One region of the Ancylobacter sp. genome, then DNA from elsewhere that is predicted to be linked to it. Evidence: predicted binding sites of a transcription regulator. Region 1 holds the regulator's gene; each other region holds the start of a gene.

Evidence for each region. Region 1 encodes PhoB, which activates phosphate uptake and scavenging genes when phosphate is short. Its sites were predicted from a motif close to TGTCATNNANCTGTCAT; they were not measured.
Region 2: a site for PhoB is predicted at 4,332-4,348, ahead of ACQY76_RS15950 (esterase-like activity of phytase family protein). Genes of this name have one in related genera too.
Region 3: a site for PhoB is predicted at 4,615-4,631, ahead of ACQY76_RS20250 (esterase-like activity of phytase family protein). Genes of this name have one in related genera too.
Region 4: a site for PhoB is predicted at 4,265-4,281, ahead of ACQY76_RS18390 (Orn/Lys/Arg decarboxylase N-terminal domain-containing protein). Genes of this name have one in related genera too.

What each region holds. Positions count from the first base shown of each region.
Region 1 covers NZ_OZ257132.1:1,744,572-1,751,745, forward strand. Annotated here, with positions in the region: gene pstC (phosphate ABC transporter permease subunit PstC) at 1-654, shown strand, start outside; gene pstA (phosphate ABC transporter permease PstA) at 667-1,500, shown strand; gene pstB (phosphate ABC transporter ATP-binding protein PstB) at 1,509-2,330, shown strand; gene phoU (phosphate signaling complex protein PhoU) at 2,356-3,069, shown strand; gene phoB (phosphate regulon transcriptional regulator PhoB) at 3,107-3,808, shown strand; gene ACQY76_RS08145 (SDR family oxidoreductase) at 3,846-4,610, opposite strand; gene ACQY76_RS08150 (LysR family transcriptional regulator) at 4,731-5,633, shown strand; gene ACQY76_RS08155 (polyhydroxyalkanoate depolymerase) at 5,652-7,007, opposite strand.
Region 2 covers NZ_OZ257132.1:3,454,340-3,461,513, reverse strand. Annotated here, with positions in the region: gene ACQY76_RS15970 (imelysin family protein) at 1-176, opposite strand, end outside; gene ACQY76_RS15965 (hypothetical protein) at 338-637, opposite strand; gene ACQY76_RS15960 (NAD(P)/FAD-dependent oxidoreductase) at 957-2,273, opposite strand; gene recJ (single-stranded-DNA-specific exonuclease RecJ) at 2,435-4,255, opposite strand; gene ACQY76_RS15950 (esterase-like activity of phytase family protein) at 4,429-5,787, shown strand; gene ACQY76_RS15945 (DMT family transporter) at 5,844-6,719, opposite strand; gene ACQY76_RS15940 (alpha/beta hydrolase) at 6,924-7,174, shown strand, end outside.
Region 3 covers NZ_OZ257132.1:4,334,647-4,341,820, forward strand. Annotated here, with positions in the region: gene ACQY76_RS20235 (glycosyltransferase family 4 protein) at 1-275, shown strand, start outside; gene ACQY76_RS20240 (threonine ammonia-lyase) at 278-1,267, opposite strand; gene ACQY76_RS20245 (helix-turn-helix domain-containing protein) at 1,426-2,046, shown strand; gene ACQY76_RS20250 (esterase-like activity of phytase family protein) at 2,336-4,552, opposite strand; gene ACQY76_RS20255 (TRAP transporter substrate-binding protein) at 4,914-6,053, shown strand; gene ACQY76_RS20260 (TRAP transporter small permease subunit) at 6,233-6,862, shown strand; gene ACQY76_RS20265 (TRAP transporter large permease) at 6,862-7,174, shown strand, end outside.
Region 4 covers NZ_OZ257132.1:3,927,263-3,934,436, forward strand. Annotated here, with positions in the region: gene ACQY76_RS18375 (hypothetical protein) at 1-705, shown strand, start outside; tRNA gene ACQY76_RS18380 (tRNA-Ser) at 877-966, shown strand; gene ACQY76_RS18385 (N-acetyltransferase family protein) at 1,277-1,837, opposite strand; gene ACQY76_RS18390 (Orn/Lys/Arg decarboxylase N-terminal domain-containing protein) at 1,858-4,215, opposite strand; gene ACQY76_RS18395 (CHAD domain-containing protein) at 4,326-5,915, opposite strand; gene ACQY76_RS18400 (metallophosphoesterase family protein) at 6,128-6,931, shown strand; gene ACQY76_RS18405 (autotransporter domain-containing protein) at 7,136-7,174, opposite strand, start outside.

The DNA of each region.
Region 1 (7,174 bases):
TTCCTCACCGAGATCGCTCCCGGTCCGCTGCGCCGGCCGATCGGCGTCGCGATCCAGCTGCTCGCCGCGATCCCGTCGATCATCTACGGCATGTGGGGCTTCTTCATCATCGTGCCGCTGATGGCCGCCTATGTTCAGCCGCCGCTGATCGAGTGGCTCGGCCCGCTGCCGGTGATCGGCGCCCTGTTCCAGGGCCCGCCGCTCGGCGCCGGCATGCTCACCGCCGGCCTGATCATGGCCATCATGATCCTGCCCTTCATCACCGCGATGTTCGTCGAGGTGCTGGAATCGGTGCCGCCGATGATCAAGGAATCCGCCTACGGCGTCGGCGCCACCACCTATGAGGTCTACCGCAACGTCTCGGTGCCCTATGGCAGCACCGCCATGGTCGGCGCCGTCATGCTCGGCCTCGGCCGCGCGCTCGGCGAGACGATGGCCGTGACCTTCGTCATCGGCAATGCCACGCGCATGTCGGCCTCGCTCTTCGCCCCTGGCGCCACCATCGCCTCGACCATCGCCAATGAGTTCCCCGAGGCCTCCACGGGCTCGCTGAAACTGCAGTCGCTGCTCGAACTGGGCTTCATCCTCTTCGTGATTTCGTTCATCGTGCTCGCGCTTTCGCGCCTGCTCGTCCGGTCCCGGCTCAAGGGCTGAGGAGAGACACACATGGCATCCCTGGCCCGCCGTCGCGCGACCGACTACACCGTCAAGGCCATCAGCATCGGCTTCGCCGCGCTGTCTCTCGTTCTGCTCGCCTGGATCCTGTGGACCCTGGTGTCGCGTGGCCTGCCCGCGCTCGGCCCGCATGTCTTCACCAAGATCACCGCGCCGCCCGGCGCCGGGGGCGGCCTGCTCAACGCCATCGTCGGCTCGCTGATCCAGATCGGCGTGGCGCTCCTCATCGGCACTCCCATCGGTCTGATGTGCGGCACCTTCCTGGCCGAGAACGGCCGCGGAACCCAGGTCGGCAACGCGGTCCGCTTCGTCAATGACGTGCTGCTCTCCGCTCCCTCGATCCTCATCGGCCTGTTCGTCTACCAGCTCCTCGTCGTCCCCTTCGGCGGCTTCTCCGGCTGGGCGGGCGCGATCGCCCTCGCCATCATCATCATCCCGGTGGTGGTGCGCACCACCGAGGACATGCTGAACCTGGTGCCGATAGGCCTGCGCGAAGCGGCCTTCGCCCTCGGCGCGCCGCAGTGGAAGGTGGTTACCTTCATCACCTGGCGCGCCGGCCGGGCCGGCATCGTCACCGGCATCCTGCTCGCCATCGCCCGCGCGGCCGGCGAGACCGCGCCGCTGCTGTTCACCTCGCTCGGCAACAATGGCTGGTCGCTCAGCCTCGACGCACCCATGGCGAGCCTTCCCATCGCCATCTACCAGTATGCCGCCAGCCCGTTCGAGGATTGGGTGGCGCTGGCCTGGGCGGGCGCCCTCATCATCACCGTCGGGGTTCTGACCCTGAACATCCTTTCCCGCCTCGTCCTGGCGAAGATGAAGTGAGACGGACCATGAATTTCGCACCTGAAACGTCGATCGACATCGCTTCCGCCGTCAACCGCGCCACCGCGCCCTCGACCGAGTCCAAGCTCAAGGTCGAGAAGCTCAATTTCTACTACGGCGACAACCACGCGCTGAAGAACATCAATTTCGAGATCCCGGAAAAGCGCGTCACCGCGATGATCGGGCCCTCGGGCTGCGGCAAGTCCACGCTGCTGCGGGTGTTCAACCGCATGTACCAGCTCTATCCGGGCCAGCGCGCGGAAGGGAAGATCCTGTTCGACGGCGCCGACCTGCTGAGCAAGGAGCTGGATTCCACCGTGGTGCGCTCGCGCATCGGCATGGTGTTCCAGAAGCCGACGCCGTTCCCGATGTCGATCTACGACAACATCGCCTTCGGCGTGAAGCTGCATGAGCGCCTGAACAAGTCGCAGATGGACGAGCGCGTCGAGTGGTGCCTGCGCAAGGCAGCGATCTGGGAGGAAACCAAGGATCGCCTGCACACCTCCGCGCTCGGCATGTCCGGCGGCCAGCAGCAGCGCCTGTGCATCGCCCGCACCATCGCGGTTCGGCCGGAAGTGATCCTGCTCGACGAGCCCACCTCGGCGCTCGACCCGATCTCGACCTCGAAGATCGAGGACCTGATCGACGAGCTGAAGCAGGAATTCACCATTGTCATCGTGACACACAACATGCAGCAGGCGGCGCGTTGCGCCGACATCACCTCGTTCTTCTATCTCGGCGAACTCATCGAGGTCGCCGCCTCGAACGAGATCTTCACCAATCCGCGCGAAGCCCGCACCCGCGACTACATCACCGGCCGCTTCGGCTGATTCCGCGACGAGAGAGGCCTCCCCAATGACCGAACATATCGTCTCGTCGTTCGACACCGACCTGAAGGAACTTGGCCGCCGCGTGGTCGAGATGGGCGGACAGTCCGAGCGCCTCGTCGCCGACAGCGTTCAGGCGCTGGTGAAGCGCGACAGCGAACTCGCCCAGAAGGTGATCGTGCTCGACGGCCCGGTCGACCTGCTGCAGCGGGAGATCGAGGAGAAGGCGGTGCTCGTCATCGCCCGCCGGCAGCCGCTCGCCGGCGACCTGCGCGAGATCGTCGCCGCCATGCGCATCGCAAACGACCTGGAGCGTATCGGCGACCTCGCCAAGAACACCGCCAAGCGCGTGCTCGCCCTCACCGGCGAGTTCCACCCGCAGAAGCTGGTGCGCGGCGTGGAGCACATGTCCAACATCGTGCTCGAGCAGCTGAAAATGGTGCTCGACGCCTATGCCACCCGCGACGCCGCCCGCGCGCTCGACGTCTGGCAGCGTGACGGCGAGGTCGACGTTCTCTACACCTCGCTGTTCCGCGAACTGCTCACCTACATGATGGAAGACCCGCGCAACATCTCGCTGTGCACGCATCTGCTGTTCTGCGCCAAGAACATCGAGCGTATCGGCGACCACGCCACCAACGTTGCCGAGACGATCCACTATCTCGTCACGGGCCAGCTTCTCACCGAGGAACGGCCGAAGCAGGACACCAGCAGCCTGACCAGCGTGGCGTTCCCGACCTGAGAGCCTCGGCACCCCACGAACGTCCGGGAACGCGACCATGCCGACCAACATACTGATCGTGGAGGATGAGGAGCCCCTCACCCTCCTGCTCCGCTACAACCTCGAATCCGAGGGCTACTCGGTGGACAGCGTCGGGCGGGGTGACGAGGCGGAGACTAGGCTGCGCGAAAGCGTACCGGATCTTCTCATCCTCGACTGGATGCTTCCGGGGCTTTCCGGGATCGAGCTCTGCCGGCGGCTGCGGGCCCGGCCCGATACCGAGCGCATGCCGATCCTCATGCTCACCGCCCGTGGCGAGGAGACCGAGCGCGTGCGCGGCCTCGCCACCGGCGCGGACGACTATGTGGTGAAACCCTTTTCGGTGCCCGAACTCGTCGCGCGGGTGCGGGCGCTGCTGCGCCGCGCCAAGCCCGAGCACGTCTCCACCCTGCTGCGCGCCGGCGACATCGAGCTGGACCGCGAGACCAAGCGGGTGCACCGCGCCGGCCGCGAGCTGCATCTTGGCCCCACCGAGTTCCGGCTGCTGGAGTTCCTCATGCAGTCGCCCGGCCGGGTCTATTCGCGCGAGCAATTGCTCGACGGCGTGTGGGGACAGGACGTCTATATCGACGAGCGCACGGTCGACGTGCATGTCGGGCGCCTGCGCAAGGCGCTGAACCGCCCGCGCCAGCCCGATCCCATCCGCACCGTGCGCGGCTCCGGCTACTCGTTCAACGAGATGTTCGCCCGCGCGCATTGAGCGCGCAGGCGAACCGGGGCCACCGCTCCAGGCTGCGTCAGGTGCGGTTGATCGACAGGCCGCCATCGACGAGATGCGCGGTGCCGGACACGAAGGACGCATCGTCCGAAGCGAGATAGAGCACCGAGCGGGCCAGTTCCTCCGGCGCCGCGACGCGCTTCAGCGCATGCAGCCCGGTAATAAAGGCCTGGGCTTCCGGCGTGTCGTTGGCTTCCCGGTACATCTCGGTTTCCACCGCGCCCGGCAGGATCGCGTTGACGCGCACACCCTGCGGCCCGAATTCGGCCGCCAGCACCTGGGTGAGGCCAACGAGCCCGGATTTCGAGGCGGCATAGGCGGCAAGGCCGGGAAAGCCGGCCGTATAGCCCACGAAGGTCGAGGTGAAGACCACCGAGCCGCCGCCGGATTTGAGCATCTCGGCGATCTGGTGCTTGGCGCCGTAGAACGCCCCGGTGAGGTTCACCGCCAGCGTGTCCTCCCAGCCCATGGCGGAAATGCCGGTGCTAGGGCCCTTCTCGCCGAGCGTGCCGGCATTGTTGACCGCGATGTCGAGCCGGCCGAAGCGCTCCACCGCCAGCGCGGCCAGCGCGCGGTCATAGGCCTCCTCGCGCACATCGCCGGCAAGCACGGCCGCTTCGCCGCCTGCCGCCGCGATTTCCGCTGCCAGCGCGTCCAGTTCGCCTTGGCGCCGGGCGCCGAGAACGAGCCGGGCGCCCTCGCGGGCGAACAGCACCGCCACCGCCCGGCCGATGCCGGAACTGGCGCCGGCGATCAGCGCAACCTTGCCATCAAGACGTCCCATCGAAAGTCTCCAACCTGAGGAATCGCCGCCCTCGGCGGCGTGTCGCGGAGGAGTATGGCGATGCCGACGCGTTCGGATTAGACTTCAGCAAGCGGAAACCATGTCCGGAAAACGCGAACGATGAAACTTGACGGGATCGCCGCTTTCGTCGCCATTGCCGAGGCCGGCTCCATCAGCGAGGCGGCGCGCCGGCTGAGACTGGCGAAGTCGGTCGTCAGCGACCGTCTGGCGCAGCTCGAACGCCAGCTTGGCGCCAGGCTGGTCCACCGCTCCACCCGCCGATTGACGCTGACCGAGGACGGGCTGATCTTCCTGGAACTGGCCTCCCAGTCCCTGCGCGGCATCGAGGCGGCCGCCGCCACTCTCGCTGAGCGGCGCGGCACGCTCTCCGGCCCGCTGCGCCTTTCAGCGCCGGTGACGCTGACGGCGCTCCACATCGGGCCGGCGCTCTACCCCTTCCTGCGTAGCCATCCGCAGATCGACCTCAGCATCGAGCTGGATGATCGCGTCGTCGACGCGCAGGCCGAAGGCTATGACGGGGTGATCCGGCACGGGCCGATGCGCGACAGCCGGTTGATGGCGTGGAAGCTCGCGCGCAGCCGGCGGTTGCTCGTCGCCTCGTCCGAATATCTCGAACAGCACGGCACTCCGCGCAATCTTGATGAGCTGGAGCAACACCGGGGTATCTTTTACAGCCATCGCGGCATCGCCGACTGGCGCTTCGAAACGGCGGGCAGGGCAGTGCAGGTGCGTGGAAAGGCCGGGCTGCAGGTCAATAATGGCGTGGTGATGCGTGATGCGGCAGTGGCCGGGCTGGGCGTCACGCTGCTGCCGCTGTTTATCGCCGGGCCTCAGATCCGCGACGGCACGCTGCGGGTGATCGATGTCGGCGCCGAGCCGGAGGCGGAATTCATCTATGTCGCGCATCCCGAGGGCCGGCATCCTTCGGCGAAGCTGCGGGCGCTGGCGGACTGCCTGCGGGAAGCCTTTGGCGATCCGCCCTATTGGGAGGCCGGCCTCTAGACTACGCAGGCGCGCGGCTCAGTCCTGCGGACGATTATGGCCCTTCTTCGGCCAGTTGTGCGAGAGCACGAAGTCGGAAATGCGCGGCGCGATCTCGGCGCGGAACCGCGAGCCGTTGAACACGCCGTAATGGCCGACCGTGGGCTGGAGGTAATGCGCCTTCATGTCATCGGGCAGGCCCGAACACAGCGTTTGGGCGGCGCGGGTCTGGCCGACGCCGGAAATGTCGTCATTCTCGCCTTCGACGGTCAGCAGCGCCACGTTACGGATCTTCGACGGGTCCACCTTCACGCCGCGATGGGTCATGGTGCCCCTCGGCAAGGCGTGGTCAATGAACACGGTCTGCAGCGTCTGGAGATAGTACTCCGCCGGCAGGTCCATGACCGAGAGATACTCGTCGTAGAACTCCCGGTGCTTGGCGGCGGAATCGCCGTCGCCCTTCACCAGATGGCCGAACATGTCGGCATGCGCCCGCAGATGCCGCTCCAGATTCATCGCCATGAAGCCATGCAGTTGCAGGAAGCCGGGATAGACCTGCCGCATCACCCCGGCATTCGGCCAAGGAACGGTGGTGATGACATTGCGGGAAAACCAGTCGATGCCACGGTCCTGCGCGAAGTGGTTTACCGCCGTGGGGCTCTCGCGGGTGTCGATGGGCCCGCCCATCAGCACCATGGAGGCGGGCACGTCCGGGTCGCCCATCTCCTCCATGCGCGCGACAGCGGCGAGCACCGGCACAGCGGGCTGGCACACGGCAAGGGCATGTACGCCGCCGCCGAGATGGCGGAAGATCTCGATCACATAATCGATGTAGTCGTCGAGATCGAACGTGCCCTCCGACATCGGGACGTTGCGCGCGTCGACCCAGTCGGTGATGTAAAGGTCGTGATTGGGCAGCAGGGTCTGCACGGTTCCGCGCAGCAATGTCGCGTAATGGCCCGACAGCGGCGCGACGATCACCATGCGCGGCTGCGGCCGGCGCGGCTTGTGCTGGAAATCGCGCCGGAAATGCAGCAGCTTGCAGAAGGGCCGCTCCCACACCGTCTCGATTTCGACAGGGACGTCGACGCCGCCGACCTTGGTGTCGCAGATGCCCCAATCGGGCTTGCCATAGCGCCGCGTGGTGCGCTCGAACATCTCGAACGAGGCCGACATGGTCTTGCCGAATTCGGTATGGGCGAGCGGATTGGCCGGGTTGCGATAGAACAGCCGTCCGGCATCCGCCATCATGCGCAGCGGATCGAGTGCCGCATGGCCGAGCTCGAACATCCAGTACATGGGCTGCGCGAGCGCCGATGCGGCCTCAAGCGTTGCCTCGGGTGTCTGGACCGCCTCTTCCGCGTCAGGCACGTCGCCGAAAACGCCGATCGCCATGAATGCCTCCGTGAGAGAGAGCCCGCCCCGTACACGCTGTTCTTGTGCGTTGCAGCATAGATAGGCTCTTTCTCGCCGCCGTCAACGCGAGCCTTGCTCTCGCTCTTCGGCCGCCTACGGGGCTATAGAGGCACGGCATCGCCCGCGAGACGGTGCGCAGGGGCCGT
Region 2 (7,174 bases), 1.7 Mb from region 1:
TGCTGGGCGGTCGTCAGGCTGTCCGTGTACATCGCCTCGGCGATGTCGGCATAGGTGGCGACGATGTCGCGCACCTTAGGCGCCGGCGTGTCGGCCGCGGCAGGACCGACCGCGAAGGCCGCTCCCAGCGCGATGGCCGCGACGAGCGGCGTGGCGAACAGTGATCTGGCTCGCATGGATTGTCTCCTCCCGCGCCCCCGGGGCGCCTTAGCGGGAGACTCCTACGCCACCGCTGCAAGCAGTCGCAAGTCTTCGGTCGCACATTAGAATGGTTTCACAGTGTGAACACCCGGCGATTGCAGGATGTATTTTCGCCCATGCGTCAAAATACTTTATTTCACGCCGGGCTTCCTGACGCAGCGTCAAATAAAGGCCGCAACGCCTCGGCGAGCTCGGCGTCGGTCACGGTGGCGAGAGGCTTCAGGAGCTTCGCCGCCTCGGTGCGGCGGCCCGGCCGCATCACCAGCACCACAGTTTCCGCGCCGCCGCAGGCGGGATCCCCGCAGGCGATCTCGCTGATGGAGATGGTGGTCTCCTCGTCGACACCCAGGATGGCCCGCGCCTTGGCGGCCAGTTCGCGGGCGGCATCCGGAGCCGCCTCGGCGCTTGCTCCCCGGCGAAAAAACAGACGTGCCATCGTCTCTCCTTCCTTCATTCCCGCGCGGCGTGGCCGGGCGCGGAACCGCCCCGCAGGGAAGTAAGCCCGCCCTCCCGCCGGCGCAAGCCGCCGCTGGGGAAGCGCCCGCTCGCAAGTAAACGTCACCGTCTTTAGTTTAGAACTATAACAATAACGGAAGATAATTCTTGTTCGCGCTGACGGATGATCGTATTCATCCTGCCAACGCTGGTGACGAGCTGCGAATACGCAAAGCGGCTCCGGTCATCGGCAACGACTTCGCGAGGCCACTTTTCCCGGCAGGTCTCGTGAACCACGCGGGACGACGGCACGCGCTCCCTCAGCCGTCGTCCCGCGACCACTCTTCGCGCCTGTCCGCCGCTTCCCCGGCATCGGCTTCCCATGCGCCGTTCCAGCGCTCCGGCACGGCAAGGCCGAGCCTTGCGAGCATGGCGCGGGCTGCCGCATGGCCGGTGGCAAGGCACGCCTGCAGCAGGTAGCCGCCGGTGGGTGCTTCCCAGTCCAGCATCTCGCCGGCGATGAACACGCCCGGCCGCGCCTTCAGCATCAGCCCGTCGTCGACCATGGTGCGCGTGACGCCGCCGGCGGTGGAAATGGCGCGTTCCAGCCCCGCCATGCCGGTGGCCGTGAGCGGCAGCGCCTTGATGCGCCGGGCCAGCGCTTCGGGCTCCGCCGGTAGCGGCCCCGCCTCGCGCAAAAGGCCGGCGGCGACGGGGGAGAGGCCAGCGGCCTTGCGCAGCCGGTTGGACATCGACTCGCCCTTGCGGCCGGCCGCGAGCCGAACGGCAAGCGCTTCCGCCGTCACATCGGGGCGCAGGTCGACATGGAGGATAACCGCGCTCTCCCGGTCGATGGCTTCGCGCAGGGTGGCGGAGAGCGCATAGACCGCGCCGCCCTCCAGCCCCGCGCCGTCGATCATCGCCTCGCCGCGCACCCGCGTCGCACCTAGGGAAAGCGCGATGCGCTTCAGCGGCGCACCGGCGAAGCGCGTACGGAACGGCGCCGACCAGTCGATCCGCACGCCGCTATTGGCCGGGCGCAGCGGGGCGATCTCGACGCCGTCCTCGCGCAGAATATCCGCCCAGCCGCCATCGCTGCCGAGGCGCGGCCAGCTCGCCCCGCCAAGTGCCAGAAGCACGGCGTCGGCCTCCGCCTCGCTCTCCCCCTCCGGTCCGGCGAAGCGCAGCGCGCCCGCGCGGTTCCAGCCGAGCCAGCGGTGCCGGCTCTCCAGCCGCACGCCCAGCGCATCAAGCCTGCCGAGCCAAGCCCGCAGCAGCGGCGACGCCTTGAAGCTGCGGGGGAACACACGCCCGCTCGACCCGACAAAGGTCGGCTCGCCCAAGCCTTCCGCCCATGCCCGCAGCCGGGCGGGCGGGAACGCATCGAGCGACGGCGCCAGCCATTCGGTCGCTGCGCCATAGCGGGCGAGAAAGCCGGCGCGCGGCTCGGAATGGGTGAGGTTCAGCCCGCCACGGCCGGCGATGAGGAATTTGCGCGCCGGCGAGGGCATGCGGTCATACACGGTGACCCGGCAGCCGGCGCGCGCCAGCACCTCCGCCGCCATCAGCCCGGCCGGACCGGCGCCGATGATGGCGATGAGGGGAATTCGCGAGTCGCTTCCGGCCTCTGGCGTCACCGGCTCAGCTTTCGATTCAAAGACCGCCCCGCGCGGATTGCCGAGTCGTTCCCGAGGCTTGCGGCCATGGGTTGAAACCCCGATTCCGGCCGCAACCGCCCCTGCCGGGCGGCCGGCATCTCAGTGCCTGATTCAGAAACGGCGCCCAAGCCCATGATGTCTCAACCGATTTCCGGCAGCGAGGCGTCGGAGATACGCAGGCTCACTTGCGTGCGCCCCTGCCAGCTATCGAGGTCGAGCGTGCCGGCGACGTGGATCTGCTGCCCGCGCGCGGCCAGCAGCGCCGCCCCGAGCGGCGTGTCGACGGCGCGGAAGACGACGCCCGATATCGTCGCGCCGTCGGTGCTGCGCAGGCGCACCCGGATTTGCCCGGCGCTGCCGGGCTCGGCATAGACCATGCGATGGGCGGGAAAGGCGAAGACCGGCTGCGGGTTGCCGGCACCGAACGGCCCTGCCCGCTCGACCAGCTCGACCAGCTCGGGCGTCGCCCCGGCCGCCGAGAGAGCGCCGTCGATCATGGTCTCGTCCACCGCGCGGGCTTCCTCCACCGTTTCCGAAAGCGCCTCTTCGAGAAAGGCACGAAGATCGCCGAGCCGGCCGCGCGCCACCGTCAGTCCCGCCGCCATGGCGTGGCCGCCGCCCTTCACCAATATGCCGGCCTCCACCGCCCCGCGCACCGCCCGCCCGACATCGACGCCGGGAATGGAGCGCGCCGAGCCGGCGCCGGTCTCACCGGTGAAGGCGATGGCGAAGGCGGGGCGGCCGAACTTTTCCTTCAGCCGCGCCGCCACCAGCCCGACCACGCCGGGATGCCAGCCCTGCCCGCTGGAAAGCACCACCGCCCCCGCGCCGGCAAGCCCGAGCGAGGCATCGGCCTCCGCCTCCGCCTCGGCGACGATGGCGCGCTCGACCTGCTGTCGCTCGGTGTTGAGCCGGTCCAGCTCGGCGGCGATCATCTGCGCCTCGATGGGGTCGCGCGTGAGCAGCAGCTTGGTGCCGAGCGTGGCATTGCCGATGCGCCCGCCGGCATTGATGCGCGGGCCGAGCAGGAAGCCGAGATGCCATGCCTTGGGCGGGCCGGTGAGCCGGGCGGCGTCCATCAGCGCCGTCAGCCCCGGCCGCTCGCGCTTGCGCAGCTGCAGCAGCCCCTTGGTGACATAGGCACGGTTGAGCCCGAGCAGCGGCACCACATCCGCCACCGTGCCCAGCGCCACCAGGTCGAGGCTGGCGAGCAGGTCCGGCGCCGGGCGGACGTCGTTCCACCAGCCCCGCACACGCAGCTCGCGCAGCAGCCCCACGGCGACCACGAAGACGAGGCCGACGGCGCAGAGATGGCCGAGGCCGGAAAGGTCGTCGGCGCGGTTGGGGTTCACCAGCGCCGCGACCTCCGGCAGGCTCTCGCCGGCCTGGTGATGGTCGATCACCACGACATCCAGCCCGAGCTCATGGGCGCGGGCGAAGGGCTCGAAGCTCATCGTGCCGCAATCGACGGTGACGAGCAGCGTGGCGCCGCGCTCGGCCAGCGCCTCGATGGCCGGAATGTTCGGCCCATAGCCCTCGAAGATACGGTCCGGGATATGGAAGGCCGGGTCGAGCCCGCCGGCGCGCAGCACCTCCACCAGCAGCGCGGTGGAGGTGGCGCCGTCGACATCGTAATCGCCGAACACCGCCACCTGCTCGCCGCGCGTCACCGCATCGGCGAGGCGGGCGACGCAGGCCGGCATGTCGGTCAGCGTGTCGGGGTCCGGCAGCAGGCGCTTCACCGTCGGGTCGAGCCAGGCCTCGACCTCGTCGATCGCAACCCCGCGCCCGGCAAGCACGCGGGCGAGGATTTCCGGCACGCCGTGCCGCTGCACGATGGCGAGCGTGGTCTGGGCGCCGCGCGCGTCGAGCCGCTCGCGCCAGAAGCGCCCGGTGGCCGAGCGGGACACGCCGAGAAAGGCGCGGGGCGCCGGCGCGGCGGTGGGAAGGTTCAGACTCATGGCCCGCAGGATAAGCCCTATCCGCGCGCCCGCGTCGAGAGGCGCGGCGGCGACGCCCGGCCTCCACCATGCGGCGCGTCATCGCCGCGTCACGGTTCCGTGACGCGAGGGACATGGGCGGCGGGCAGAAGGCGGCTCCGGCCTCGCGCCGAATGCCCGAAAGGAGCCCCCCAATGAATCGCCTCCCGCTGCTCGCCGGCGCCGCCCTCGCGGTGCTTGCCCTTGCCACCACCGGCCTGCGCGCCGACGAGACCTACCCGGCCACGCTTGCCGGCCATGCCGTGCTGCCGGCGCAGACCTTCATCGCCATGCCGGCGGATGCGCCGCAGGACCTCAAGGTCTCCGGCAAATACACCACCGGCACCCGCGTCGAGGCGGTCGGCACGGTGGAAGGCACGTCCGGCGGGCGCCCGACCGGCGTGTCGCTGCCCTTCGAGGGCCAGCCGGTGCAGGGCCATTCCGGCATCAAGGCGATGCCGGACGGCAGCTTCTGGATCATCACCGACAATGGCTTCGGCTCGCGCGCCAACAGCCCGGACGCGGCGCTGTTCCTGCGCCATTACAAGATCGACTGGGCGACCGGTGCGTTCGAGCCGATCGAGACCGTCTTCCTCACCGATCCCGACAGGAAGGTGCCGTTCCGCATCGTCCATGAGGGCACGGAAAAGCGCTATCTCACCGGCGCCGATTTCGACCTTGAGAGCTTCCAGATCATCGGCGACCAGCTGTGGATCGGCGAGGAGTTCGGGCCGTACCTGATCAAGGCCGACAGGACCGGCAAGGTGCAGGCGGTGTTCGAGACCGTGGCCGGCGAGATGCCGGTGCGCTCGCCGGACCATCATCGCGTGGTCTCCGCCGCCGCGCCGAATGCGCCCGCCACCTTCAATGCCCGCCGCTCCAAGGGCTATGAGGGCATGGCCGCCTCCAAGGACGGCAAATATCTCTATGCGCTGCTCGAAGGCCCGCTCTGGGACGCTGACAAGAAGGACTGGCAGAAGACCGCCGACGGCCGCGAGTTCCTGCCGATCCTCGAATTCGACGTCGCCGCCGAGAAATGGACCGGCCGCATGTGGCAGTACGTTCTGGAGAAGAACGGCAATGCCATCGGCGACTTCAACATGATCGACGGCACCACCGGGCTGATCATCGAGCGGGACAATGGCGAAGGCACGGCCGACAAGGCCTGCGCAACGGGGACCAAGGGCGCGGACTGCTTCCACGACCTCGCCAATTTCAAGCGCGTCACCAAGATCGAGCTGACCGACGCCAATGCCGGCGGCCCGGTGCGCAAGATCGGCCATATCGACCTGATGAAGATCGCCGACCCGAACAAGGTCGCCCGCAAGCCACTGAATGACGGGGTGCTGACCTTCCCGTTCTTCACCATCGAGAATGTCGACGTGGTCGACGCCACCCACATCGTGATCGGCAACGACAATAACCTGCCCTTCTCCTCCTCGCGCGACCCGGCGAAGGCCGACGACAACGAGATGATCCTGCTGGACGTCGGGGAGTTCCTGAAAGCGAAGTGAGCCCCATCCACGCGTGACGCCAGGGGCCGGGGCGGCGACGCTCCGGCCTTCGCGCGTCAGGCCGTGTCAGGCAGGGTCGGATCGGGCAGGTTGCGCGGCCGGCGCAGGATGAGCGCCACGCCGGCCACCATCACCAGCGCACCGACGATTTTCACCGGCGACGGGTCGTCCCCGATCAGCACGATGCCGAACAGCACGGTGAGCAGGGGCGTCAGCATCGAATAGGGCACGACGGCATTGATCGAGTAACGCTGCAGCAGCCAGTACCAGATGCCATAGCCGATGATCGACGACCCGATGGCGCTGTAGGCGACGCAGAACCAGCCATTCCACCCCGCGCTGCCCACCATCCACCAGCGGTCCGACTCGAAGATCCACGACATCAGCAGCAGCTGCGGCACGGCGAACAGCGACGACCAGCCCATGATCGTCATCGGCCGAATGCCCTTGAGCTCCTTGATGATGAGGTTGGTCACCGCCCAGCCGGTGGCGCTCACCACCAGCATGCAGAGCGCCAGCGGCGGCGGCAGGGTTGGGCCGAGCGCGAGCACCATGATGCCGGCGACCGAGACGAGAAGCCCGGCGAGCCGCATCCGGCCCAGCGGCTCGCGCAGCACCAGGCAGGCGAGCAGGGTGGCGATCGGCGCGCCAAGCTGGATGATCACCGCGCTGGTGCCGGCCTCGGAATCGGCGAGCGCGGCGAAGAGTACGCCGAAATGCAGGGTGCCGAAGGTGAAAGAGACCAGCAGGACGCCGCGTATCTGATCACGCCGGATCCGCAACACCGGGCAGAGCAGCGCTGCCGCGAGCGTGAAGCGCAGCACGCTCATCAGCATCGGCGGAATCTCCGCGATGCCCTGCTTGACGACGATCATGTTCAGCGACCACACGCAGATGACGGCGAGAGCGAGCAGCTTGTGCTTGAGCGGCATGTGACCGAAGAGAGCAGGAGGCGACGCGGCGACCCGGGGCGAGTCACAGGCTGGCAGCGCTGGAAACCGCACGCCGGCCGTTTTGCTGATAGTCCACTGCCTGCCATCTGCAAAGTCCCGCGTCACCATGTCTGCCCTGCGCCGCCCTCATGGCAGGCCGTGCGCGCCGGCCACAGGCGGGTTGCACGCGCGGGCGGGCCGATTATGGTGCGCGCCATGCTGAACCTGTCCCTGCTCGGTCGCCTCTCCTTCCACCACGCCGCCCCCACAAAGCCGGCGCTCGCCCCCGGCCGCCACGATCTCGGCCTGTTCGAGACGCGCGACGCCGTGCTGGTCGTGCCGGAAGGCATCGACCCCGCGCGGCCGACGCCGCTGATGGTGCTTTTCCATGGCGGCGGCGGCAGCGCCGAGAAGATCCTGCCGATCATGCTGCGGCACGCGCAGGAGCGCGGCTT
Region 3 (7,174 bases), 2.2 Mb from region 1:
ACACCTTCGGCATCGTGCTGCTGGAAGCGCTGGCGAGCGGGCTACCCGTCGCCGCCTTCCCCGTCACCGGGCCGAAGGACGTGATCGGCGAGGCGGATGTCCGCGTGGGCGTGCTGAATGAGGACCTGCGTCAAGCGGCGCTGGCGGCGCTCGCCATCGACCGGGAGACCGCTCGGGCTTACGCTTTGCGCTATTCCTGGCGCGCCTGCACCGAGCAGTTCCTGCACAACATCGAACTCGCCCACGCCCGTGCCGTACCCGCGAAGGCCGGCTGACATCAGGCCGCCGCGAGGCACCGCGCGAAGGTCGACGCGTCGACATTGCCGCCGGACAGCACAAGAACGGCGACCTTGCCCTTGAGGTCGAGCTTTCCGGCCAGCACCGCCGCGAGCGACACCGCCCCGCCTGGCTCGACGACGATCTTCAGCTCCTCGAAGGCAAAAGCCACCGCCCGTGCCACTTCCTCATCGGTGGCGGAAACGCCCTCACCGACAAGGCGTGAGGAAATCTCGAAGGTCATGCGCCCCGGAGTCGCCGCCAGCAATGCGTCGCAGATCGAGCCGGTGACGCGGTTGTTGCGCTCGCGCCCGCCGGAGCGGAAGGAGCGGGCGTGATCGTCGAAGCCGGCGGGCTCCGCCGTCATCACCCGCGCTTCCGGGAAATGGTGTTTCACCGCCAGCGAGATACCCGATACCAGGCCGCCGCCGGACGCATTCGCCACCACCACATCCGGGGCGAAGCCGCGCGCGAGCATGTCTTCGGCGATTTCCAGACCCACCGTGCCCTGCCCGGCGATGATGTGAAAATCGTCATAGGGCGGCACGAAGATGGCCCCGCGCGCCCGCGCGATCTCGCCGGCGATAGCGTCGCGGTCATCGGTCTCGCGATCATACCCCACCACCTCGCCGCCGAAGGCGATGGTGCGTGCCCGCTTCATGGCCGGGGCGTCGTTCGGCATGACAATCACCGAAGCCATGCCCATCAGCGTCGCCGCCGCCGCCACGCCTTGCGCGTGGTTGCCGGAGGAGCAAGCGACCACGCCGCCTTCCCGCTCGTTCTCGGGGATTCGCGAGATGCGGTTATAGGCGCCGCGAAACTTGAACGAGCCGGTGCGCTGGAGCGGTTCCGGCTTCAGGAAAACGCGACCGCCGGTGATCTCGTCAAGGCGGGCGCAGGCGATCAGCGGCGTGCGCACCGCCACGCCCGAAAGGCGTTCCGCGGCGGAGACGACGTCATCGAAGGTGGGAAGGGCGTTGCTCTGCATCATGCGCCCAGCTTAATGCGGCGGCGGGGGACGCGCATGCAAATTCACCGGCACATACCCGGCCTTTTTCGCCGCCGCCGGCACCACCGGCCGCCCGGCGCTTGCGTGCGCTTGTCGGGCCGACCTAGATACAACTCCCTTGAAGCCGAACAGGAGATGGCATGTCGGGCCGAACGCGCAGTCTGGATCGGGGCGACATGGATGCCGGCGCGCAGGCGATCACCGGGCAATTGGGCCGCACCATCCAGCGCCTGCGCAAGGCCTATAACCTGTCGCTTTCCGAGCTCTCCGAGCAATCCGGCGTCGCCAAGTCGATCATCAGCCAGATCGAGCGTAACGAGACCAACCCGACGCTCGCCACCGTCTGGCGGCTGTCGCAGGCGCTCGACATGTCGATCGACCGCTTCATGGCGGCGACCGATGACGAGCCGTTCGTCGAGCACCTCACCCGCGCCGACACGCCCATCCTCGTCTCCGAGGACGGCAAGTGCCGGCTCACCATCACCGGCTGGATCAAGACGGTGGAATGGCTGCAATGGTTCGACTTCGTCGCCGGGCCGGGCGGCGAGCTGATCTCCGACGGCCACCAGCGTGGTTCGGTGGAGTGCCTCTCCGTGCTGTCCGGCGAGTTGCAGGTGGAGTGCGGCGACGTGATCGAGACCGCCCGCGCCGGCGAGACGCTCCGCTACCGCTGCGACCGCCGCCACGTCATCCGCAACACCGGCCTCGAGCCCGCCCACGCCACCATGGTGTGCCTGCTCAAGGCCGCCGTGCTGGACTGAGACGGCGGGGGAAGCGGGCACGGCCGACCATCCTTCGAGGCTCGCTGCGCTCGCCCCTCAGCATGACGGTGCTCTTTCCCAGCATAAGGCGTCGTCATGCTGAGGTGCGCTGCGCAGCGAGCCTCGAAGCACGCAGCACCTTGCGAGCCCTGGCTCATCGCGCCGCAGCACACGCGCTCCGTCCCCAGGACCGGGCGTGACCCGGCCACCCCGGCTTCAGCCGGCAGGCTGATCCCCGGGTCGCGCCCGGGGATGAAGTGTCAGAGGCCGATGCGCCAGCCGCCTTCCCTCAGTTCATCTTGCCGAGCGGGATGAACTGCGTTTCGCCGGAGGAGCCGTCCACGCCGTCATTGTCGGTGACGATGAAGCCGTTGCCGGCCGCGTCGATGGCGAAGCTCTCGACCTTGTCGAGCACATAGCCGTGCGGCGCCTTCAGCAGCGGCAGCAGGTCCTTTACTTCGCTCTTGGTCACAACAGCCGGCTCCGCCTCGCTGCCGAGCGGCACCGGCGTCACGCCCTTGAGCGAGACATAGACCAGCTTCTTGATGGCGGCGTCCGAACCGACGAGGTTGTCGCGCTCGACAACCATCAGCCCGTCCTTGTAGCGCGTCAGCTCGGACAGGCCGACCCAGCCCTTGGCGGTCTCTTGCAGGGGATAGCGCACATAGGCCCAGCTCTTGGCGGCGGGCTTGTAGGCGATCAGCTTGGCGAAGCCCTTCGGGTCATCCTTCCACGCGCGCTGGACGGCGATCCACACCGTCTCGTCCGCACCCGAACCGACCACGGCGACGCCCTCGAAGCCGAAGCGGCCGGCCTGCGCGGCCACCGCCTCGGGAAGCGCGATTTCCTCGGCGATGGCGCCATCCGCGCCGACACGCAGCAGCAGGTTCTGCGTGGCCTTTTCCTTCTTCTCGGGATTGCCTTCGGATACCGCCCAGAAGCCACCCTCGGCCCGCACCGCGATGCCCTCGAGATCCAGCCCCTTGGCCGGCGTGCCGTCCTTTGTCAGGACCGTCGCGGCAGTGATGCGGGCGGGCAGCGTGCTTGCGTCGATGGTGAGGATTCGCGCCTGCGCATAGGCGCTGTCGGTCACGGCGTAGAGCGTGCCGGGCTGCTTGGCGTCGGCGGCGAAGCCGGAAAGCGCGCCCCACGCGATCGGCAGGCCGTCCGGGCCGTCCACGGACAGGATCGTCGGATAGGCCGGCGTCGCGCCGGGCTGGCGCTGATAGAGCGTGACGACCGAGCCGATCCCGCCATCCTCGCGCAGGTCGGTCTCGGCGGCGGTAACGAACAGGTCGCGCTTGGGCAGGGCGATCAGACCTTCCGGCCCGATGCCGCCCGGTAGCACCTGCAGGAATTCCGGCGCCACGGCGGCCCCCTTGTCGCGATAGACGAAGACCACCGAGCCGCGTTCCGAGGCGACGAAGATCAGGCGCTCGTCGCCGAAGCTTGCGACTTCCGCGCCCTCCATCTCGATGCCCTTCTTGTTGCGCTTCTCGGGGTAATGGCCGAGGCGCACCGCCAGGTGCTCCGGCGCCGTGCCGCTCTCGAACAGCAGCTTTCCGGTCTTGTCGAAGATGGAGAAGCCGCGCGTGCCGCCCTTCCAGTCGCCCTCATTGGCGATGACGAAGCGATCCTCGTCGATCCACTGCACGGTGTCCGGCTCGCGCGGCACCGCCTTCATGGAACCGGAGAGGTCGATGACGCCGTCTTTCTTGGTGTCGATCTTGTCGAGATCGACCGTGCCGGCGGAGAAGTGCGCCGTCACCTTGCCGGTGGGCAGGTCCACCACCACGATGTGGTTGTTCTCCTGCAGGGTGACGACCACCTCGTTGCGGGTGTTGATGTCGACATATTCCGGCTCCGGGTCCTCCGGCGCGATGGCGGCGAGGCCGGTGAGGTCGACCACCCTCTTCGAGGCATCGACCACGCGGCCGTCCTTTACCTCGAAGGTGGTGAGATTGCCGGCCGGCATCTGCGGCAGAGCCCCGTCGTTCAGTTCCTCGTCGCGCTCATTCTCGATGGCGATGGCGAGGTAGCTGCCGTCCGGGCTCTTGGTGATCGAATCCGGCTGGCCGCCGAGATCGATCCTGTCCTCGACCTTGCGGGTGGCGAGATCGACCACCGCGAGATGACCCGAGGGCCTGGCCTTCGATTCGGAGGTGTTCACCCCGACATAGGCCTTGCCGCCGATCACCACCGTCGTCGTCGGCTCGCCGTCGAGGGCGACGACGCCAGCAGCTTTCGGCGCGGCGGGGTCGGTGATGTCGATGAAGCCGATGCGCTGGCCGGGGCTGTCGCTATAGATCAGCGTGTTGCCGTCCTCGGTGAAGGTGATGATCTCCGCAGCCGTCGATTTCGACGCGTCGGCGCCAGCCGGCAGATTGTCGACAACATTGAAGGTGCCGATGCGATTGAACACCGCGTCGGCCGCCAGCGAAGGCGACGACAGGGCGACGAGGGCGAGCACGGCGGCGGAAGCACTGGCGAGCAGCATCGGGCGCATGGCGGGGAACTCCGATCAGGAAGCGGGCCACGCCCGCGCTGATGCGGTTCAAGTCCCTGCCGATGACAGAGGCATGACGGATCGGCAGGCCGGGCTGAACTGCGCTCTCGTCCCGGCCCGACGTTTCGCCCTGTCGCTGAGGAACGTAGCCGTCTTGCCGCAGAGAAACGGCAGACCTCTCCTGCAAGCGGGCGCCGTCATGCAAGCATTCGACTTTCGGACGAGGTGATTACAGTAAAAATCCTCAATTAGGGCTTGCACTCGCTTCTCCGGCATCGTCTCCTTGCGTCATCGGGACAAGGCGATCAATCGCCGCCCGGCGGGCACGACCCGCGAGGAAACGCCATAGGAGGAACCGCCCATGACCGAAACGTCAGGGAAGAGCACGGACGCGCGTCCGGACGTCCGTACCAACCGCCGCCGCTTCATCGCCACGGCCGCTGCAGCCGCCGCCGGTGCCACCATCGCGGCACCCGCCGTGCATGCGCAGGCGCCGATCAAGCTGAAATTCCAGTCGACCTGGCCGAACAAGGACATCTTCCACGAGTTCGCCGGGGACTATGTGAAGCGCGTCAATGCCATGACGGGCGGGCGCGTGGAGCTGGAAATCCTGCCGGCGGGCTCGGTGGTTCCTGCGTTCCAGATGCTTGACGCGGTATCCTCCGGCATTCTCGACGGTGGTCACGGTGTCGCGGCCTATTGGTACGGCAAGAGCAAGGCCTTCTCGCTCTTCGGCACCGCCCCCGCCTTCGGCTGGGACGCGGACGAACTGCTGGGCTGGGTGCGCTATGGCGGCGGACAGGAGCTCTATAACGACCTGGTGCAGAACACGCTGAAGCTGAACGTCGTCGGCATGCTGACCGGGCCGATGCCGGGCCAGCCGCTGGGCTGGTTCAAGAAGGAAATCACCAGCGCCGACGACATGAAGGGCATGAAGTACCGCACCGTCGGGCTCGGCGCCGACCTCTTCAAGGAGTTCGGCGCGGCGGTAACGATCGTGCCGGGCGGCGAAATCGTGCCGGCCATCGACCGCGGCCTGCTCGACGGCGCCGAGTTCAACAACCCGTCCTCCGATCTCATCCTCGGCTTCCCGGACGTCGCCAAGGTCTACATGCTCGGCAGCTACCACCAGGCGCTCGAATGCTTCGAGATCCTGTTCAATAAGACCAAGTTCGACAGCCTGCCGCCGGACGTGCAGGAAATCCTCAAGGGCGCTTCCGACGCCACCTCCTCCACCATGATGTGGAAGGCGCAGGACCGCTATTCCAAGGATCTCGCGGCCATCAAGGCCCGCGGCGTGAAGGTGCTGCGCACGCCGCAGCCGGTGCTGGAAGCCCAGCTCAAGGCCTGGGACACCGTCATCGCCAACCTCTCGGCGGACCCGGTCTTCAAGAAGGTCGTGGACAGCCAGAAGGAATGGGCCAAGCGCATCGTCGGCTTCCGCCTCGAATACGAGCCGGACTCCAAGTTCGCCTACGACCACTTCTTCAAGTCGGCCTGATCTGCCGTCGCGTGCACCCCTCTCCGGCAACGGAGAGGGGTTTTTGGTTTCGGCGGTCGCTGGCGTTGTCCGAACCGTGCCGCAGCCTGCGGTCTTGCGGGATGTCGCCGATGTTCGGCCGCGCGACCGCGCCGGAACCCAAGACCACCCGATGACGTGCCACAAGAGGCCCCTACCCCATGCAATCCATCCTTCTCGGCGTTGACCGACTGAACGGCATCATCGGCAAGATATTCGCCTGGTGCATCGTCATCCTGATGGTGGCCATCTGCTACGAGGTGTTCTGCCGCTACGTTCTGCGCGATCCCACCACCTGGGCCTACGACGTCAGCCTGATGCTGTATGGCGCCCTGTTCATGATGGCCGGCGCCTACACGCTCTCGCGCAACGGCCATGTGCGCGCGGACTTCCTGTACCGGAAATGGCACCCGCGCACCCAGGCCAAGAGCGACCTGGTGCTTTACTTCCTGTTCTATTTCCCCGGCATCCTGGCGCTGATCTATTCAGGCTGGGGCTATTTCCACCTGTCCTACCTGCTGAACGAGCACTCCTCCTTCAGCCCGGACGGACCGGTGATCTGGCCGTTCAAGGCGCTCATTCCCATCACCGGCGTGATGATGCTGCTGCAGGGCATCGTCGAGGTCGTGCGCTGCTGGATCTGCATCCGCGAGGGAGACTGGCCGCAGCGACTGCACGACGTGGAGGAGATGGAGAAGATCATCCTGGATGAAGCGGCCGCCAAGGCCGCCGAGGACGAGGCGAGGCTCAACGCCGTCGAGCGCGAATCCACCACGCGGGGGACCCTGTGATGTTTCTTTCCGATCCCGCGCTCGGCATCCTGATGCTGGTCGTCTTCCTGTTCCTGCTGATGCTCGGCTTTCCCATCGCCTTCACCCTGATGGCGCTCGGCGTGGCCTTCGGCTACCTCTCGATCGGCGACGGCATCTTCCAGCTCTTCGTGCAGCGCACCTATTCGGTGATGGCGAACGACGTGCTGATCTCGATCCCGCTGTTCCTGTTCATGGGCTATGTGATCGAGCGGGCGAACATCCTCGACCGGCTGTTTCGCTCCATCCAGCTGGCGGCCGGCTGGATTCCCGGCTCGCTCGCCGTCGCCACGC
Region 4 (7,174 bases), 2.2 Mb from region 1:
GCCCTGCTTGGCACGGCGGACGCACAGTCTCAGACCGCGTCTCCCGGAGAGACGGCCGCGCCCGCGCAGCCTCTCGTCCTGCTGCTGGACGGGCTCGGAGTGTATGTCGAGAGCGACCTGATCGGCGTGTCGGCGTTGACCCGCCCGCTGGCGGAGCAGGGCTTTCGCACCCGCACCGATTCGCACCTGATGCTGAAGACCAAGGGCGTGGTGCCGGATGTCATCGTCGGCCATTCCATGGGCGGCGAGACAGCCCTGCGCTATGCCGGCGAACTGGCGCGGGCGGGATACAAGCCGCCGCTGGTGATCACCATCGATGCGGCGCCGGCCCCGCCAGCCTGCACCGTGCCTCGCTGCATCAACATCGCCGGGCCGGGCTTCGCGCGGGTGCGCGGCGCCGAAAACGTCAGCGCCTGGGCGGCCGGCGCCCAGTTTCGCAACCACGCCCAGCTCCCCACCCATCCGGCGGTCCAGCAGATCATTCTGAAGGAGACTGCGAGCTGGATGGCGGCATGGCGCGCGCAACGCCAGACCCTGGCCCGCTCGGACAGGAAACCGGCGAAACCGGCGGCAGCCGGGCGCGCGCCCGCCGCCGCGGCGCCGTCCCCATCGTCGCCCTCCACCTCCACATGGACCGTACCGGGCTGGAGCGTTCCGGGATGGACGGTGCCGAGCTGGCCCGGCCTGTCGCGTCAAGGCGGTTGACGGCTGGCATCCGCGCCCCGCTCACGAGCGACACCAGCGCCCGCCGGGCGCACGGTTGACGCGGTCCGGCCGGACGCCATAAAGCAGTTCCCGACGCGGGCAGAACTGAGATGGGGCGAGTCCGTGTCGCAGCGCGTGTCGGAGTGGGCGTTCGATAACGGCCCATTTTCCGGAAGGGTGGCCGAGTGGTTTAAGGCAGCGGTCTTGAAAACCGCCGTGGGTTCACGCCCACCGTGGGTTCGAATCCCACCCCTTCCGCCAAACCATTGATATTATTGACAAGTCCGGCTTTAATGGCAGCGTTTTTGACGAGTTGCCATAACGCGCGGCGCCGCTGGCCCCCAGAATAAGAACCCCGCCGCCGATAGGGCGGCGGTGGAGCGGGCCGGTCGGTCGCGCCCGGGAGCCGCTCACGGCGCCGCACGGGACACCCCGACATTGCGATGGCCAACGCCAACGGCCTTCGCCTCGACGTTCCGCCCGCAGGGGGCCGACGCCTCGCACCCTCAATGGCTCGCACCTGATGCGGCGGGCGGCGGCGACGTGCCGCGATGGAAATCTGCCGGCCCCCTCAATAGGTGGAAAGCGGCAAGGGCGTGGGCGGGGCGGTTGCGCCGGCACCCAGGGAGCGCTGCACCATCACGCTGTCGGCCCAGCGGCCATAGCGGTAGGCGACCGCTGGGAGAACGCCTACCCGGGTGAAGCCGAACCGCTCGTGGATAGCGAGCGATGCAGTATTGTCGCCATCGATATAGCCGATCATCTGCCGGAAGCCGGCCGCCGCGCAGGCATCGATCAGCCCGCGCATGAGCTGGCTGCCGATGCCGCGGCCAATGTGCCGGTGGTGGACGTAGATGGAATGCTTGACGGTGTAGCGGTAGGCCGGGCGCTTGCGGAACAGCACCACATAGGCATACCCCACCACCTCACCGTCCCGGACCGCGACGATATGGGGAAAGCGACGGTTCTTCAGGTTCTTGCGCCGGTCCCGCAGATCGTCGGGCTGCGGGGTGTCATTGTCGTCCACCCCCTCCTCGACGCCCCGGCGGATGTGATGGCGGTAGATCGCCAGCATGGCATCCACGTCGGAATCCCGCGTCGGACGGATGATGACCGCGCTCTCCTGCTCCATGAACGAACCCGAACTCCCGTTTATTCCGCAACCACATAGGTATAGAGCCGGATGCGACCGGCAGAGTCGGTTTCGCGATAGACGCCCTGGATCTCCACGTCAAAGCCCGGGAATGTGTTGAAACAGGCTTCGAACATCCTGAGATAATCGATCATCGGCTGCGCGCGCTCCGTCAGCCTTTCGCCGGGGACGATCGTGGCAATGCCCGGGGGATAGACCACGAAGGGCGTGGTGGCGATACGCCCGGCAATGGCGTCGATGGGCAGGTAGTCCACGTCGTTGCGCACCAGGCAGCGCGCCGCATCGTGGGGCGACAGGGCGATATCAGGCAGGTGCTCGGCCGAGAACTGCATCGCCTGCAAGGCGCTGACATTGGCGTTGCGGAAAAAGCGATGCATCTCGCCGCACAGGTCGCGCAGGCGCGCGCCCGAATAGCGCGCGGGCCGGCGCTTGTAGAATTCCGGGATGGCGTCCTCCAGCAGGGCGTTGTCGTCGTGCAGCTTCTTGAACGCCACCAGACCGCTGATCAGCGTGCCGGCCTTGCTCGATTCGACGCCCGGCGTCAGCAGGAACAGCAGCGAATTGAGGTCGTTCTTCTCCGCGACGATGCGGTTCTCGCGCAGGTATTGTGCGACCACAGGGGCGGGGATTCCATGCTCGACATAGGCGCCGGTGGCGCGGTCGAAGCCCGGGGTCAGCAGGGTGAGCTTGTTGGGGTCGGTCATGGCGAAACCCGCCGCCATGCCGGGATAGCCATGCCACGCGGCACCCGGCGTGAGATGCCAGAAGGCCGGGTTGGTGGCGAGCTGGTCGGTGGAGACGCTTTCCCACGGAACGTCATGCACCGCGCCGGGGCTGGAGGCATCCGGGATCGCCACCCGGTCCGGCACGAAGGGCTCGAAGAACCAGCGGCGCTCGGGGCGCTGTTCCTTCTCCTCGAACTCGCGGCGCACCGCGCGGATCTTCTTGCGCAGCTCGATGCCGAGACGGATCGTGTCGTCCCACAGCACCTCGCCCGACCGTCCCTTCATCATCTGCGCGCCGACGTCCAGCGAGGCGAACAGCGGGTAGAAGGGCGAGGTGGAGGCGTGCTGCATGAAGCTCTCATTGAAGCGCCGGTGCTCCACCCGCCGCTTCTGTCCCTTGATATGCCGGTCCTTCATGTGGATCTGCGAGGCTTGGCTGAAGCTCGCCAGTTGCTTGTGGGTGGACTGGGTGGCGATGATGCCCGGCGCGTCCGGTCCCAGATCCTTGAGCCCCATGGCGAAGCGGCCGGCATAGAGCGGATGGAACTTCATGAAGCCCGCCCAGGCCTCGTCGAACAGGATGTACTCGCACAGATGACCGATCTTCTCGAGGATCATCTCGGCATTGTGGATCGTGCCGTCATAGGTGCACTGCTCCACCACCGCGACGCGGAACGGGCGCGGCTTCTGCCAGGCGTCCGGGTCGGTGACCAGCGGATGGGTGCGGATGCGCGCGCGCAGCGCCTCCTCGTCCAGCGCCGCGACGTCCATCGGGCCGATCAGCCCCCAGGCATTGCGCACGGTCGGCACATAGACCGGGATGCCGCCGGAGATCATCAGCGCACCGTGATGGGCGGCCTTGTGGTTGTTGCGGTCGAACAGCACGAGGTCGCCATCGGTGACGAGGGCGGAGAGCGCGACCTTGTTGGAGGTCGAGGTGCCGTTGAGCACGAAATAGGTCTTCTCGGCGCCGAATATCTTGGCGGCTTCCTTCTGCGCGGCGAGGGCCGGGCCCTCATGGGTCAGAAGGTCGCCAAGATCGAGCACGGAATTGTCGAGGTCGTCGCGGAACACCGCCTCGCCCAGATGCTCCATGAACACCCGGCCGATGGGGCTGCGTGAGTAGAACACGCCGCCATTATGCCCGGGGCAGGTCCAGAGCTGGTTGCCCTCTTCGGCATAGTCCACCAGCGCGCCGAAGAACGGCGTCTTCAGCGTCTCGGCATATTGCTTGAGCCGGCTGATGAGGTTCTTGGCGATGAAGGCGGGGGTTTCCTCGGAGAGGAAGACATAGCCGTCGATGAAGTCCAGCACCTCGACCGGCACGTCCTCGAACCGCTTGCGCCGGATCAGCAGGATGATGGGAAAGTCGAGGCCGCGCCGGCGCATGAGGTTGATGAGCGAGGCGGTCTTGCCCTCCATGCCCTTCTTGCCCCAGTCCACCATCATGCAGCCGATGGCGGCATCGGTCTGCACCGCGATCTCGGCGTCCTCGATGGTGCGCGCCCGCACCACCTCGAAGCCGGAACTCTCTATCTCCGCGACGATCTGGTGATAGCGGGCGCCCTCCAGATCATCCGCATCGAAGGCGGGGGTCGCGAATAGGAAGTTGAAGCGCTTGAAATAGTCCATCCGGGCACCCGCTCTTGTTTAGGCTCGACGCGACGTTTCGACGTGCCTCATGACGAGAGCACGACAACACGGTGACGACCCTAGAGGGATGGCAGGGAGCGCGCAGCCAGCTAGTCGAGCCAGAACGGCTCGGCATCGATGAATTTCCGCCAACTGCGCCGCAGCGCCTCGGCGGTCACGATGCGGTCGCGTCCCTGCCAGCCGGTGATGGCGCCGATGGCCTTGTGGACCTGCGGGAGCCACGTGCTCTCCTCCAGCTCGCGCAGCAGCGCCTGCGTGGTGGTGATATCGTTGTCGATGCCGAGAATGTCCTGGAGCCGGGACATCCGCTTCAGGTATTTGCGGGCGGCACCGTCACGGTCGTAAAGCGGCAGCAGGAACTCCGCGCCATAGCGCAGCTTCTTCAGCGTCAGGCGCAGCTCATGACGGGCCGTCGGCCGCAGCTTGCGGAAATTGTGGCCCTGCTTCAGCGCCTTGCGGTGCAGGCGCGCCAGCCCACGCCCGGCGAATTCGCGCGCCGGCTGGGTGAGCACGGCGAGCGCATCGATGCCGATGTCGTTGCGCCAGCTGCGGCGCTCGATCACCCGGCCGAGCGACAGCAGGAAGCGGGTGGATGCGAGATCGATCAGATCGACGCGCACGGCCTGATGGCTGAGAGCCCGTGGCGCGGCGGTGGCGGATCTAAGTTCGGTAAAGTCGATGCCGGGCAGATTGGCGCGCTCGATCTCGGCGATGGTCGACGTAGCGAAAACGTCCCAATTGCGGGCCGGCCCGAGAGCGCTGGCCAGTCGCTTGGCGTCAAGGCCGATCGCCTCGAGCGCCGAGGCGGGGACTTCCTTCTTGAACAGCGATATCGCGGTGCGCAGACGCCGCAGCGCGACCCGCAGCTGATGAACGCCCTCCGGGTCTTCGCCGTGATGCGCCGCCATCAGATTCGCCATCACATGCGACTGGCAGGCGTTCAAAACCTTGGCGATCACATCGTCCGTGGTGTCGGCGGGGCCGATGCCGGTCGCGAACGCCTTTTCAGCGGTGGGCGAGGTGCCGAAGGCAAGCGCATAGCCGCGCTCGGCCTTGCTCTGGAGGCCGATGCGGAGGGGGCCCTGCTCCAGCAGCGACAGGGCCAGCTCATAGAGCGCACCCGCCCCGCCCGATTTCAGTTCCAGCTCGATCTCGCAGACGGCTTCCACCTTCGCCCCGGCGTTCAATGTTCCTTCATCGAACGCGGCCTCGATGACGGCGCCGCCGAACTCCACGACCTTTATATGGCGGCGGATTTTGGTGGTGAACACCGGCGCGAGTTCCGTGCCCGGCAGCGTCGCGAAGGGCGCGCCCAGATCGGGCAGGGGCAGCGCATCGAGATGGAGCGCGATATCGGGCACACGCGATTCCATCTCGCGTCGCTGGATCCCCTGGGAGGCCAACTTCAGCGTCTGGACAAACTGCTTGCCGCTGCGCCGTACGCGCAGCGATGCACCCTGCCGGGCGATCACCTTGTCCGGCGTATCGTAATAGGTTGCCTCCAGACGCCGGACGACGCCTTTGGACGCGGCGTTCCGCGTAACGACAGCCGCGACGAGGAGGCGCTGCAGCGTAGCCGGATCCGTCAACAGTTTGAGTTCGACCTCGCGGCCGGCCTCCGCCGGCTCCGGCGCGTCGACGTCTCCGTACCCTTCGACCTCTGGAATCTGCTCCGGCATGCCATCTCTCCGCTCGTCCCGGCATGAGCCGGTTTTGCCGCCACGAAGAGGCCCCCTCCCGTCAGCTTGAAACGCCACCGATAGAGGCTCGAACTGTCACATAAAAGTAGCAATCGCCCGCCCGCGGTCTCGGAATGACGCCCGCCCGCCTTGCGGATCTCCGGGGGAAGCGTCGCTCCGGGCGACACCTGAGCGTTGTTTTCCACAGCACGATGGATCATTCTCGCGCTGCACTTTGGAGTCGGCAGATAATTTTCGGGCTTTGGAAAACACCCCTTGTCACCCTTTCCGAGGCGCGCGGCCCTGAGGGAATCCGGATTTACGCCATTGGCGACATCCACGGGTGCCTGTCTCTTCTCGAAAAACTTCTGCAGAAGATCGATGAGGATAAGGCCCGATCAAAGCCGGGCGACTGGCGGATCATTTTCCTCGGCGACTATGTGGATCGAGGCCCGGACTCAAAGGGCGTCAACGACCATCTGATAGCGCTTCAGGCAACCGATCCCCGCTACATCATGCTCGCGGGGAACCATGACGTGGAATTCCTCGCCTTTCTCAACAAACCCAGCCTCGACGGCGTTTTCGTCAATAGCGGCGGCAACGCCACGGCGCGCTCCTATGGCGTCAAGCTCAATCGCTCGAAGCTGAAGACAGAGGGCGATCTCGAGCAACTGTGCCAGAAGCTGGTGGCAGCGGTCCCCCCCTCGCACGTGCAGTTTCTGGAAGGGCTGCAGCGCGCGGTCTCATACGGGGACTATTTCTTCTGCCACGCCGGGGTTCGCCCGGGAGTGCCCTTGGACCGCCAAGACCCCGAGGATCTCCTGTGGATGCGCGCACCCTTCCTGGAGTCGTTGATGCCTCTGGAAAAAGTGGTGGTCCATGGACACACCATCAGCACCAAGCCCGAGGAGCGGATCAACCGGATCGGGATCGACACGGGCGCCTATCGGACGGGCCGCCTGACCGCGCTCGTCATTGATGGTGATCAGAAGACCTTTCTGTCGAGCAAGCCATAGCGGCTGCCGACGGACATTCGGCTTCGGGCGCGAGACGCGATGTCGAGCGTGCGAAGGACCATTCCACCCGCCGCGACGCGGGCGTTGCGTCAGCGCGCCTCGGCAATCTTCCTGGTCGCTCGCGGCCCACCATTTGCCGCCCCGGAACACCGAGCGGCCTGTCACCGCGTTCAGACCGCGCGGCGTTCGGGGTGGGGTGGCTCCTCAGAAGCTGGCCTTGAGGCTGGCATTGAAGCCGTTCTG